Acidicapsa acidisoli: one gene and its partner. The protein of the gene in region 2 interacts with the protein of the main gene of each other region in a pairwise test. Links are inferred from orthologs where the notes say so. Each region holds a gene or a part of one and is shown on either strand. Other genes may lie near its edges.

Region 1 (4,769 bases), on a different replicon or contig from region 2:
GGATGGTGCTGAATTTTGCCTTTACGCTGCTTTCGAGCGCGCTGGTTCTGTTTGTCGTCCATATTTTGTTGGGGTTGGACTGGCAGTCGAATTGGCTGGAAGAGGTGTTGCGGGCGGCGGGCAATGGTGTGATCGGGCTGGTGCTGTTTCCCTTGCTGGACCGGACGCAGATGCGGGATTAGGTTGGCGGCTGGATTTTGCGGGTCCCCCACTCTAGCCGGAAAAACAACGACTCGGCGAGGGTAGGGCACCCGGCTTCTGGCTACGAGCCAACGAAAAGGCAACTGCGGAGTCAACAGTGTTGGGGCGCCGAAGCAGATAAGCTAGTAGCTGGCGGCTAGTGGCTGAAAGCTGGGTTTTATGGCAATTGACAAGGTGAATCGCGATGAGAAGCTGCCGGCGCTGAAACTGACCGCGGTGCAGTACGGCATTTTAATCATGATGCTGGTGCTGGTGGGTGGATTGTGGCGCTTGCAGGTGCTGGGCGGCGATAGTTGGAGGGTGCTGGCGGAGCAGAATCGTATCCGCAAGGTGCCGGTGCTGGCGGCGCGGGGCAAACTGCTGGATCGCGAGGGGCGGCTGGTGGTCGACAACTACCCTTCCGTCTCGTGCTTTCTTGTGCGGGAGCAGAACCGGGATATCGATGCCGATCTGCCGCTGATTGCAAAGGGGTTGAATCTGGACCTGGAGCAGTTGCAGGCGACGCTGCATCACTTTCGGCTGGCGCCGGGGTATCAGCCGATTCCGATCAAACAGGATATTTCTCCGGACGAGCAGGCTTTCATTGCGGCGCACAGCAACGAACTTCCGGAGCTGGAAACGATTGACGAGGAGCGGCGGCTGTATCCGCGGGATGGGTTTGCTTCGCACCTGATCGGGTACGTGGGCGAGGTGAGCGAAGAGGATCTGAATAATCCCAAGTTTGCTTACTACGAGCCCGGGGACGTGGTCGGCAAGGCTGGTGTCGAAGAGACTTACGACGAGCTGCTGCGCGGGCAGGATGGCTCGATGGACGTGATTGTGGACAGTCATGGCCGCGAGGTGGGGCGGCGCGGCATTCAGTTGGCGACCCCGGGGCAGGATCTGAAGCTGACCATCGATATTGATATTCAGCGGGCGGCGGAACTGGCGCTGGGCGATGCCAATGGAGCTTTGGTGGCGATGGATCCGCGCAATGGCGAGATTCTGGCGATGGTTTCGCATCCGAGCTTCGATCCGAATGCTTTTGCGGTCCGGATTGGCCGGTCTGACTGGAACAAGCTGATTACCGATCCGAATCATCCGCTGATGAACAAGGCGATTCAGGATCAGCTTGCGCCGGGGTCTACGTTCAAAGTGATTATGTCGGTGGCCGGGCTTGAGGAGGGGATTGCGCAGAATCTGAAGGTGAACTGCTCGGGCGGCGCGGATTTTTACGGGCATTTCTTCAAGTGCGATCATCACCACGGGCTTTTGAGTATCCATGAGGCGATTCCGGAGTCGTGCGACACGTATTTTTATACGCTGGCGCAGAGGCTCGGCATCGACACGATTGCCAAGTATGCGACTGCGCTGGGGATTGGCTCGAAGACGGGGATCGATTTGCCGGGCGAGATGATGGGTGTGATGCCCTCGACGCAGTGGAAGATGAAGACCTTCCATGAGAAATGGTATGCGGGCGAGGTGATCTCGGTGGGAATTGGCCAGGGCGCGGTGGATGTTACGCCGATTCAGCTGCTGAGGGCGCTGAGCGGGATTGCTTCGGATGGGCATCTGGTGAGGCCGCGTGTGGTGATGCCGGGGCAGGTTCCGGCGCAATTTCAGCAGGCGGTTCAGGAGACGTATCCCGGTTCCGGCGACAAACAGGTCGAATTGGCTCCCGATACGTGGACGACGGTTACGGAGGGTATGGCGCAGGCAACGCAACCTGGTCTTTACCATACGGCCGAGGGCGCGCATCTGGAGGGAATCGATTTCGCCGGCAAGACGGGCACGGCGCAGGTAGTTGCGGGCGGGGACACGCACAACAAGGGCGGAGCGAAGACTCCGAATGCCTGGTTTGTGGGGATGGCTCCGCGGCGTAACCCGGAAATTGCAGTTGTCGTTTTGCAGGAGCATGGCGACTGGGGTTCGGGGTCGGCGAAGCTGGCGGCTCAGGTGATTACGGCGTATGTGAACAAGAAGCGTCGGCAGGAGGGGAATCTTCTGCTGCAGGCGAATAAACCGACCGCGCCGGTCGAGGTAGGGGCGGTGTGGTCTGTGCCGCAGACGCAGTCTGGGCGAAAAGGTGACGGATCCGGAGAACCGCGGATGGCTGCCGGGCGGTTTGAGATTACGCCGAGTCAGCGAACGGGGTTGCAGCAGGAGAGTGACTCAATTTTTCCAGATCGCGGGCCGGGGAAGGCAACGCAGACCTCAGGGGCTAAAGCCCCGGTTGCTTCTGCTGATCTGATGTACGGGCTGAAGCCCGTACCCTTCATTCAATCAGGCGATGGTTCTGGAAATGGGCCGGGTGAGCGAAAGCTTCAGGAGTCTGAGGTAGGGCTGCCGGAGCGGTTTCGCGGGGTGATTCGCTGATGCGGCGGTACCTGAGCTTTCGGGATTTCGACTGGCCGTTGCTGGGCATGGTGCTGGTTCTGTGCACGATCTCGGTGTTTGAGATTTATTCGGCGACGCTGCATACGCGGTATGTGGGATTTCATACCAAACAGCTCTATTGGATTACGGGCGGGCTCGTCGCCATGTTCATCATGGCGAAAATCGATTACCACAAGCTGCTGGATATCGTTTGGTATCTCTACGGGTTTTTCCTGCTGGCGCTGGTGGCGGTTAAACTCTTTGGGCACAGGGCTTTGGGTGGGAAGCGATGGTTGAAGCTGGGGCCGATCAGCTTTCAGCCTTCGGAGTGGTTCAAGCTGGTGCTGATTGTGCTGATGGCGCTGTACTTTGCCAATCTGGGCGGAAAACGGCTGAGCTGGCCGGAGATTTTCAAGGCAATAGCGCTGGTGGGATTGCCGATGGTGCTGGTGCTGATGCAGCCGGATCTTGGAACTGCGCTGACGTATACGCCGATTCTGCTGGCGGGGCTTTTTCTGGGTGGGATTCAGTGGAAGCAGGCCGCGATCCTGGGAACGGTGGGTCTGCTGGCGATTGTCGGGGTCTGGTCGAGCGGGAAGATTCTGAAGCCGTACCAGAAGGCCCGGCTGACGAGCTTCATCAATCCGGATAATGATCCGCGCGGATCGGGATACCAGATTCGCCAGTCGCTGATCGCGGTTGGGTCGGGCGGGGTGTGGGGCAAGGGCGCGGAACAGGGCTCGCAGACGCAGGGGGATTTTCTGCCTATCCCTCACGCGGACTTCATTTTCGCCGCGTTCAGCGAGGAGCACGGCTTCACCGGCGCGTTTCTGGTTCTGCTGCTATACTTCGTGATATTGATGCGTTTGATTCAGAACGCTCAAACTGCCGCAGACATGTCCGGCTCGCTTCTGGTTATGGGAGTCGTAGCCGTGTTGACCTTTCAAATTGCGGTCAACGTAGGCATGGTCATCGGTTTTATGCCAGTCACCGGAATTCCTTTACCGTTAATGAGTTACGGCGGGTCTTCGGTGTTGTTCACCTTTCTGGCGCTGGGTGTGGTTATGAACGTCCGCATGCGCCGTTTTGTGAACTAGGTATTTCCACAGGTTGTATCAGGTTTTTCCTTCCGGTTCGCGGTTTGAATCAGGAAGACAAGTATTATCAATCACTTCGCCGGCAGGTTTCGATTGCAAACAGCCCCGGCAGGATTGGGTGAATGAGCACGCAGAGACGGGTAGTCCACGTACAGCGCTTTGCCAACACGGAAAAAGTTGGTACGGAACTCGCCGGAACCGCAATCCCTTCGCCGTCTGGCGTTGGCGGAACGGTTTCGATGCAGCAGTTTCGGAGCGTTGCATGCGGTTTAACGGCATCGTCCTCCCGCCCTCGGTATGGGAGGTTCGAGTTGGCCACAAACTCTCTGAGCTTCAGTAGTTGCTGTGAATGGGTATCCTTGAACACCGCGTGCGGGTTCCTCGACGATGAGGCCGGTACAAATGGTTCTTCTCCAGCGCCTCGGTTAACGTGGCCCGGAAATCTTCCCGAACAGCTTCCTCCAACTTCTCCCCTCCTATTCGGTGCTTTCGAGCTGGAACAGTTTTCCGCTCGTGTGACGCAGTCGGCCTTGCCGCAGGTTCCAGCAGGCTTATGCCGTGGGACAGAAAGGCAACATGGCCAAGGAAATTTGTATTTCCAGTACGCCGCACGAAACGCGGCTTGCGATTCTGGAAGATGATCAGCTCGCAGAGATTTACTACGAGCGGGAGAATGAATATACACTCGCGGGTTCGGTTTACAAGGGCCGCGTAACAAGGGTTTTGCCAGGCATGCAGTCCGCATTTGTGGACATTGGCCTAGAGCGGGATGCGTTTCTCTACGTTACGGACTTTCTGGAGATGGAAGACCAGGAAGATACGGACGAGGTAGAGCGAGCGGCTTCGCAGGGAAATACGGTTCGGCAGCAGCCAGCGCCTGTGCAGGCACAGCAGCGCGGGGATCGCAATGGGGACCGGGAACAGCGCCCGCGCCGGGATGGACGGGATGGCCGTCAAGCTCCCGTAGAAGCTGAGCCGCAGGGGCAGTTTCCGGTGGTTCCGGTTCCTTCTGCCCCTATCGAGTCCTCTGTAATTCCGGCTTCGGTTGCGGATGCAGTAGGGCAGCAGGACGAGACCGATGAACAGGGCGCGCGTCGCTGGCGCGGCCGGCGTCGC
Region 2 (7,778 bases):
GTATGAACTATTTGTCGTCCGACGGAAGATCGGCCCAGTGAAACCGGATTTGCGGCTGGCCGGATCGTGCCAATGCCGCGTCCGTTAGGCGGTTGTCGCGGTTGGTCAAGTTTGACCTGCAATCCGGGGGTCCGTATCATCATATAGGCGCCTCGTTGCGCCCCCCTGCCTTGCAGTACCCTCCCGGCGGAGTAGCTCAGATGGTTAGAGCGACGGATTCATAACCCGTAGGTCGGCGGTTCGATCCCGCCCTCCGCCACCAGAAATCCTTCCTCAGCGCACGGGCGCGCTTCGGGCGCCAGAGTTGGTCCTGCTTGCGATGGCTGCGACGCGCCGGTACGAGTCGAGCCGGTCCTGATGCTCGTAGGTGTCGGTCACAACAATGATTTCATCGGCGTTTGTCTCGCTTACGAGGCGTTCCAGTCCGGCCTGCACGGTCGACTCCGACCCGACAATCGCCTCGGCGAGGCGAGCGTCTACGGCTTCCCTTTCAAATTCGCGCCAGAGCGGCTCCATGGAATCGACCGGCGGAAGCAGCTCGACTGGCTGGTTTCGGATCAGCCGGAGGAATCGCTGCTGTGCGGAGGTAAATATTCTTTGCGCAGCGGCATCGGTTTCGGAGGCGATGATTGGGACGGCGACCATCAGGTGCGGCTCTTGCAACGTTGCGCTGGGCCGGAAATCATTGCGATAGATACGGGCCGCATTGTAGAGATGGTCGGGAGCGAAGTGGGCCGCGAATGCAAAGGGCAGCCCTTGCATCGCAGCCAGCCGTGCGCTGAAGGTGCTCGACCCGAGAAGGGTGATCGGGACATTGCTGCCCTGTCCCGGGATGGCTTTGACGGCTTGGCCGGGTTTGGCGGGGCCGAGGTAGGTCTGGAGTTCGGCCAGAAGTGCGGGGAAATCTTCGCCGGTCTGGGCCAGGTCTCGGCGCAGGGCGCGCATGGTGTACGCATCGCCACCGGGAGCGCGTCCGAGGCCGAGATCGATTCGGCCAGGATAAATGGCGTCGAGGGTGCCAAACTGCTCGGCGACGACGAGCGGCGCGTGATTGGGCAGCATGACCCCACCGCTGCCGACACGGATCGTCTTGGTCGCCCCGGCTACCTGGCCGATAAGGACCGGCGTCGCGGAACAGGCGAGGCCGGCGATGGAGTGATGCTCGGCTAGCCAGAAGCGGCGATATCCCCACTGCTCTACGTGTTGCGCCAGATCGACGGAGCGGGCGATGGCGTTACCCACGGGCTCCCCGGAGCGCATGCCGACCAGATCCAAAACCGATACTGCCAGTCCTTTGTTTTCCATGGATCATTGGATGAGGGAGCCGGGCAAGCGATGCGGAAGTCAAGCCTCTGTCGGAGTTCGGCAGCGCGCTTCGGTCTTGAAGGATGGCAAGAGGCCGACCTGAAGCCGATCTGGGAAGAGAATTTACCCGCCAGGATGGCGCCGCGTCACTTTTGGAATACTGTTTGCGGTATCATGCGTCTATTAGTAGTGTGGATTTCCCCTGCCTTTGCGGCGCGGAGTCCAGTTTCGGGGTGGCAATGAACCGTTTCTTTCAGCGTTCTGTCTTTGTGCTTTCACTGGGTCTGCTCGTGGCCCTCATCGCCGGAGAGTTTGGCCTGCGGGCTGTGCGCGCCGGCTCCAGTGACGATGGCGCTTACAAGCAGATCAACGTGTATCAGCAGGTGTTGAAACATATCCAGGCCGAGTATGTGACCGAGCCCAACATGACGGATGTGACGTCGGGCGCGCTGCATGGCCTCCTGGAGACGCTGGACGCCGACTCGAGCTACCTGACCCCGACGGAATACAAGATTTACAAGGACCACCCCATTGGCGCGGACGGGCAGATTGGCATAACCGTCTCAAAACGCTTCGGTTACGCCGTCGTTGTCAGTGTTTTGCCTGGCTCGCCGGCGGAGAAGGAGCACTTTACGGATGGCGACGCGATCGAGTCCATTGAAGGCAAGTCCACGCTGGAGATGTCGCTGGCGATGATCAAGGTGATGCTGGAAGGCAAGCCGGGTTCGGAAGTGACGCTCTCGCTTATTCGTCCGCATAAACAGGATCACCCAGACAAGGTCACGCTGACGCGCTCGATCGTCTCTGTTCCGGCGCTGGGCGAGCAGCAGTATGAAAATGCGAGCATTCTGTATCTGAAGCCGGTGGTGCTCACGCCGGCGCGGGTGGACGAGATCGCCGCGCATCTGAAGTCGATGGCGAAGAACGGCAATAAGAAGGTGCTGTTGGACCTGCGGGACGTGAGCGATGGCGACGAAGCTCAGGGCGAGCGGCTGGCGAACCTCTTCCTGAAGCAGGGCACGCTGGCGACGGTGAGCGGACAGAAGTATCCGACGCAAACTTTTAGCGCGGACCCATCCAAATTTGTGACCGATGCGCCTTTGGCGGTGCTGGTCAATCGCGGGACGGCAGGCGCGGCTGAGCTGGCTGCTGCTGCGCTGGCGGACGATAAGCGCGCTGATCTGGTTGGCGAGCGCACATTCGGCGAGGGTTCTGTGCAGAAGACAATCGAACTGCCTGACGGCGCCGCGGTGATTCTGACGGTGGCGACGTATTCCAGCCCAGGCGGCAAGAAATTTTTGGAAGACGCCGTGACCCCTGGTGTTGTGGTCGGACTGACTCCGGAGCAGGAAGCGGAAGAGGACGAAACCGGCACGCAGCCGAAGACCGATGCTCCGCTGGATAAGGCGCTGGAGCTGCTGAAGGCCAAGGCCGCGTAGCTTAATCTGGAACGAAAGCAGGGTTAGGGGCGGCAGGGTTTTCCTGCCGCCCTAATCTTTTTCCGGCTTGTAAGGACTGGTACCCTCGGTCAAAAGCTCACACCCAGATATTCTGCCGCGTGGTAGGCTCGGGCTGAGGCATCTGATTTTGGCTTCCACCTCCCCACAGCAGTTACCGGCCAAGGGCGGCTTCCGGCCGCCGCGATTGCGGTCGGAAAAGGCCCCGGAACAGCAGCGGCGCAAGCTGACTGGGCGATGGACCTTCGCGGTGCTTTTTTCGCTTGCCGCAATTGCCGGTTCGCTGGCCGGGCTGACTCTGGTTTACTCGGTCGACCTGCCGCAGATTCACGATCTTGAGCGCTACCGGCCCTCGACAACCACGGAACTCTATGATCAGAAGGGCCGGCCGTTTGGCTCATTTGCGCTGGAGCGCCGCATCATCGTCAATTACGAGGATTTTTCACCGGTTTTGCGCCAGGCGGTTATCTCCATTGAGGACAAGAACTTCGCGTCGCACTGGGGCATCAATGTCTTTCGCGTCGGCGGGGCTCTCTGGCACGATATTGTTTCGCATGGTCGCGCTCAGGGCGCTTCGACGTTGACGATGCAACTTGCGCGCAATCTCTTCCTCTCCGCCGAGCGGACGACGGCGCGCAAGGTGCAGGAGGCGTATCTGGCTATCCAGATCGAGCGCTCCTTTACCAAGGAACAGATCTTCACGCTTTACGGAAACCAGATTTACCTGGGCCACGGGATGTACGGCTTCGAAGCTGCTTCTGAATTCTATTTTTCCAAACATGCCAGCGAACTGAATTTGACGGAAGCTGCGCTCCTGGCCGGGTTGCCGAAGGGGCCGGTGGCCTATTCGCCGCTGCTCAATCCGGAAAAGGCGCTGCGGCGCAGAAACCTGGTGCTGACCGAGATGGAGAACGACCGGGTCATCACGAAGCAGCAGGCGGATGCCGCGCGCTCGGCGCCTTTGGGGCTGCACATCGCGCAGCCTGAGATGTCGGTGGCTCCGTGGTTTGTGGAGGAGGTGCGGCGCGAACTGGAGAAGCAGTTTGGCGCGGAGGAAGTCCACGAAGCCGGTTTGCGGGTTGAGACTACGCTCGATGTCGACCTGCAGCAGGTGGCGAATCATGCCGTGGAGGACGGAGTAGCAACCTACGAGCGCCGACGCGGATGGAAAGGCGTGAAGCAGAACCTGATTACGCAGGGAATCGATACCGAGAGCTATAGGCATCCAGACTGGGTGATGAAGGTTAAGGATGGGGATTACGTGCATGCGCTGGTGACTTCCGTGTTGCCGCTGGAGATTCGCGCGCGGGTTGGGAATATGCCGATTGTGATGACTCCGGAGGACTGGAAGTGGACAGGCCAGGCGCACGGAGACGATCTGGTCAAGCCGGGGGATGTGATTTATGTGCAGCTTGCGCCGGGCATGGAAGGGACGGCGCACAAGGCGACGCTGGAGCAGGATTCAGGGGCCGAAGGCTCGCTGATGGCCATCGACAATACCTCGGGTGATGTGCTGGCGATGGTTGGAGGGCGCGATTACGCGGTTTCGCAGTTCAATCGTGCGACGCAATCGGAGCGGCAGACGGGGTCGAGCTTCAAGCCTTATGTGTACACGACGGCGATTGAGGACGGCGTCAAACCGGAAGACATCATCGTCGACGGACCAGTCAGCTTCGGCAGCTACACGCCGCACAACTACGAGGGCGACTACAAGGGCGCGATGACGGTGCTGAACGCTTTCGCCGAGTCGCGGAATATTCCGGCACTCAAGCTGGCGGCGCGCGTGGGCATCCACAAGGTCATCGACACGGCGCATCGCTTTGGAGTGACTTCGAATATCCCGGCATATCTGCCCGTGGCGTTGGGCGCGGTCGAGATCACGCTTCAGGAGCAGGTTGCTTCGTATGCCGTGTTCCCGAACGACGGCGTCCGGGTGACGCCGCGATTGCTCAAGAAGGTTTCAAATGCGGACGGGATTACGCTGTGGGAACAGGCTCCCTCGGTGACCGAGGTGACCAGCCAGCAAACCGCGCGCACGATGATGCGACTCTTGCGCGAGGTGACGCGGTCGGGAACGGGAGCGGCCGCAGCGCAGCTCAAGCACCCTCTTGGAGGCAAGACAGGTACGACGAGCGACTACACGGACGCATGGTTTCTGGGCTTTTCTCCTTCCGTCACTTGCGGGGTCTGGGTTGGCTTTGACAGCCGCGAGTCGCTGGGAGAGAAAGAGACAGGAGCCAGGGCCGCGCTGCCGATCTGGATGACATTCATGAAGGCAGCCATTCAAGGCAAGGACGACGAGCGTTTCCTCGGAGATGCCGCGCCGGTTCCATCCGTTGCGAAGACGGATGCCGCTCAGGCCGCCGCTGTTGCGCCGGGAAAGCCAGCGGCAAAGCTTGCGGGTGCGTCCGCGCCTGCCGTAACGCCAAAGCCGGGACAGCCCTCGGGGGTGGTCAAGCCTACGCCCCCGGTCTCCGTTGGGGCAAAAGCGATCGTTGTTCCACCAGTGAAGGCCGTGACGCCGGCTGCACAGGGAACTCCCGCGAAGCCGGTCGTCAGACCAGCGTTCCAACCGTCTGCCGGGACAGGTAGCCTACCCAAGCCCACTCTGCAGCCCAAGCCAGCCTTACCCCAATAGTCTTAAGAAACTGGGAGCTACGAAATCGGTTCCGACCCTGTCGCGCTGGAGCCGAGTAAATTGGCAAGGTGGTGAAAGCGCTTTGCTTGTCCAATATCCTTCATGATCTGCGCTTTCAGCGCTTCGGGCGAAGGCCATGCGATTTCCGGGCGTAAACGACGGAGGAATTCGAGTTCCAGCGGCGTTTCTTCGATCAGATCAACCGGCTCGAAATTGAGAATATGCGACTCGACGGCGAAGGATGGCTCTCCGAAGGTGGGGCGATTGCCGATGTTCGTGATGGATTGGAAGCAGCGGTCGCCTTCTGCGGTAGCAATCGTCAGGCGGGTGACGTAGACGCCGAAGGCAGGCAATAGTTCGCTATATGGAGCCAGATTGATCGTGGGCACTAGCAGCCGGCCGCCGATGCCGCGTCCGCGAGCTGGTGTGCTGCGGATCGAGAAGGTGTGGCCCAGCATCCAGCGCGCGCGGCGAACGTCTCCCGCAGCGACGAATTCGCGGATAGCCGTGCTGGAAACCGCCATTCCGCGCACCTGGACTGCGGGATGGACGGTCACTTTGAATCCAAACTCCTGGCCGAATGCCGCCAGTTCGACGACACCTGCCTGGGCGCGATGGCCGAAACGGAAGTTGGCACCTTCGTGAATGGATCGGAGCCCGAGTTTTTCGACAAGGATGGTCTCGACGAATTCGCGAGCCTCCAGACAGGCTAGTGACTCGCAAAAGGGAAGCACCAGTACCGCTTCGATGCCGGTTGTGGCCATCAGATGCAGCCGCTCAGGGATGGGCGCCAGCAATTGCGGGGCGGATGCAGGGCGCAGAAACAGCTCCGGGTGAGGGTCGAAGGTGATGGCGATGGAGCGATAGCCGTTCGCGCGAGCCTCAGCCGCCACGGTGGACATGACCTGATGGTGGCCGCGATGGACGCCGTCGAAGTTGCCGATCACGGCGACCGAGGGGCCAAATCCGCCGGGGATCTCTTCGAGGGAACGAAAAACCTGCATCTTCTCACTCATACGAGCGTCACCGGAAAAGTCAGGCCGTCGTGGGCCAGCGCCATGCCTTCGGGGAGGTTGGCGTTGGTTTCGGCGGCTCCAAGATCGTGCGAGATATGGGTGAACCAGGTCTGGCGCGCGCCGATCCGGTTGGCCCAGCGGACGGCCTGATCGAGCGTGGCGTGACTCGGGTGCGGAGTATGCCGCAGGGCGGAGACCACGAGCACATCCAGCCCTTTGAGCAGAGCAAAGCTCTCTTCGGGGATGGTGCTGACGTCGGTCATGTACGCCACGTTTCCGAAGCGATAGCCAGTGATGGGCAGCTCTCCGTGAAAGACGGGAATCGGGGTGAAAACCACCTCGTGAACGGGAATCGGCGTGTCGGAGGCGACGTCTTTGATGGCGACGCGGGCGCGCGTGGGGTATTTCGCGTCGGGCGAAAAGGTGTACGAGTAGACGTGCTCCAGAACGGTGCGAGTCTCCGGCGTGGCGTAGAGCGGGATGGGGCCGAATTGGCGGTAGGTCACGAAGCTGAGAGGACGCAGATCGTCCATGCCGAAGATGTGGTCGGCGTGGGAGTGGGTGTAGAGAACGGCGTCCACGTGTCTGATTCCAGCAAGCAGAGCCTGCTGGCGGAAGTCGGGGCCGGTGTCGATCAGCACGACGCGCTCGTCTGGCTGGTAATGGCCGCTTGTCCGACCATCGGCGCGACTGCTTTGAGGGGCAGGCCAGCGCACCAGCAGGGATGGTCGCAAGCGGCGGTCGTGCGGGTCTGACGAGGTGCAGACCTTGCAGTTGCAGCCCAGGGTAGGCACTCCCATGGAAGTGCCGGTGCCCAGGAATTTGACCGTGCCTTGCAATGCTCCCGACATTCGGTTAGCGCTTCGCTCCGGGGGGTGGGGGCATCGGCGGCTGCGGTTGCGCCGAGATCATCCGGGTCAGTTCGAGGAAGGTCATGCGCAGCTCGTAGAGCACGGTGTCGATGGTGCGGGACTCCTGTGGCGTGAGGTTGCCTTTGGTCTTTTCGAGCACTACGCTGAGTAGGTCGATGGTCTGGCGTGCGCCGAGAATATCGACGCGCGGGCGCTGCCCTTCGGGAGTTCCCGCACCCATCTGCATCATGGCAGAGAGATAGAGCTGCTGCACGAGGTGTTCGAAGCCGATTTTTTCCGCCGCCGGTGCGCCGGGATTCTGCGCGCGGACGAGATTCTCCAGCCGCTCGGCAGCCTGGTCATAGGCGAGCTTTTGAAAGCGGGATTCTTCGGCCGAGGGAGCCGGGGGGAGCTGAGCCTCGTCGCCGAAATCTTCTTCCTCGGCAACGGCGACGGTTGGAGCAGGCGGCTCCGGCTTCGCTGCGGCTGGTTGAATGGGCTCAACCAAGGT

Evidence for each region.
Region 1: the proteins of OHL23_RS26135 (region 2) and mrdA interact in binary tests that used the Escherichia coli proteins (3 or more experiments, as listed by UniProt). The link is inferred for Acidicapsa acidisoli from one-to-one orthologs.

What each region holds. Positions count from the first base shown.
Region 1 is NZ_JAGSYI010000003.1:827,186-831,954, reverse strand. Bases 1-2,958 are described here. They hold mrdA (penicillin-binding protein 2), read left to right. Parts: upstream 1-360; coding sequence 361-2,556; downstream 2,557-2,958. Other genes in these bases: rodA (rod shape-determining protein RodA), read left to right, coding at 2,556-2,958; mreD (rod shape-determining protein MreD), read left to right, coding at 1-182. Also shown: more of rodA, read left to right, coding at 2,959-3,653; OHL23_RS21295 (Rne/Rng family ribonuclease), read left to right, coding at 4,230-4,769. UniProt on the Escherichia coli protein: Catalyzes cross-linking of the peptidoglycan cell wall. Responsible for the determination of the rod shape of the cell. Is probably required for lateral peptidoglycan synthesis and maintenance of the correct diameter during lateral and centripetal growth.
Region 2 is NZ_JAGSYI010000005.1:245,250-253,027, reverse strand. What follows is about bases 2,533-5,646. They hold OHL23_RS26135 (penicillin-binding protein 1A), read left to right. Parts: upstream 2,533-2,892; coding sequence 2,893-5,400; downstream 5,401-5,646. Other genes in these bases: ribF (riboflavin biosynthesis protein RibF), read right to left, coding at 5,418-5,646; OHL23_RS26140 (S41 family peptidase), read left to right, coding at 2,533-2,744. Also shown: OHL23_RS26145 (LLM class flavin-dependent oxidoreductase), read right to left, coding at 274-1,305; more of OHL23_RS26140, read left to right, coding at 1,545-2,532; more of ribF, read right to left, coding at 5,647-6,404; OHL23_RS26125 (MBL fold metallo-hydrolase), read right to left, coding at 6,413-7,267; OHL23_RS26120 (DUF1844 domain-containing protein), read right to left, coding at 7,272-7,778. UniProt on the Escherichia coli protein: Cell wall formation. Synthesis of cross-linked peptidoglycan from the lipid intermediates.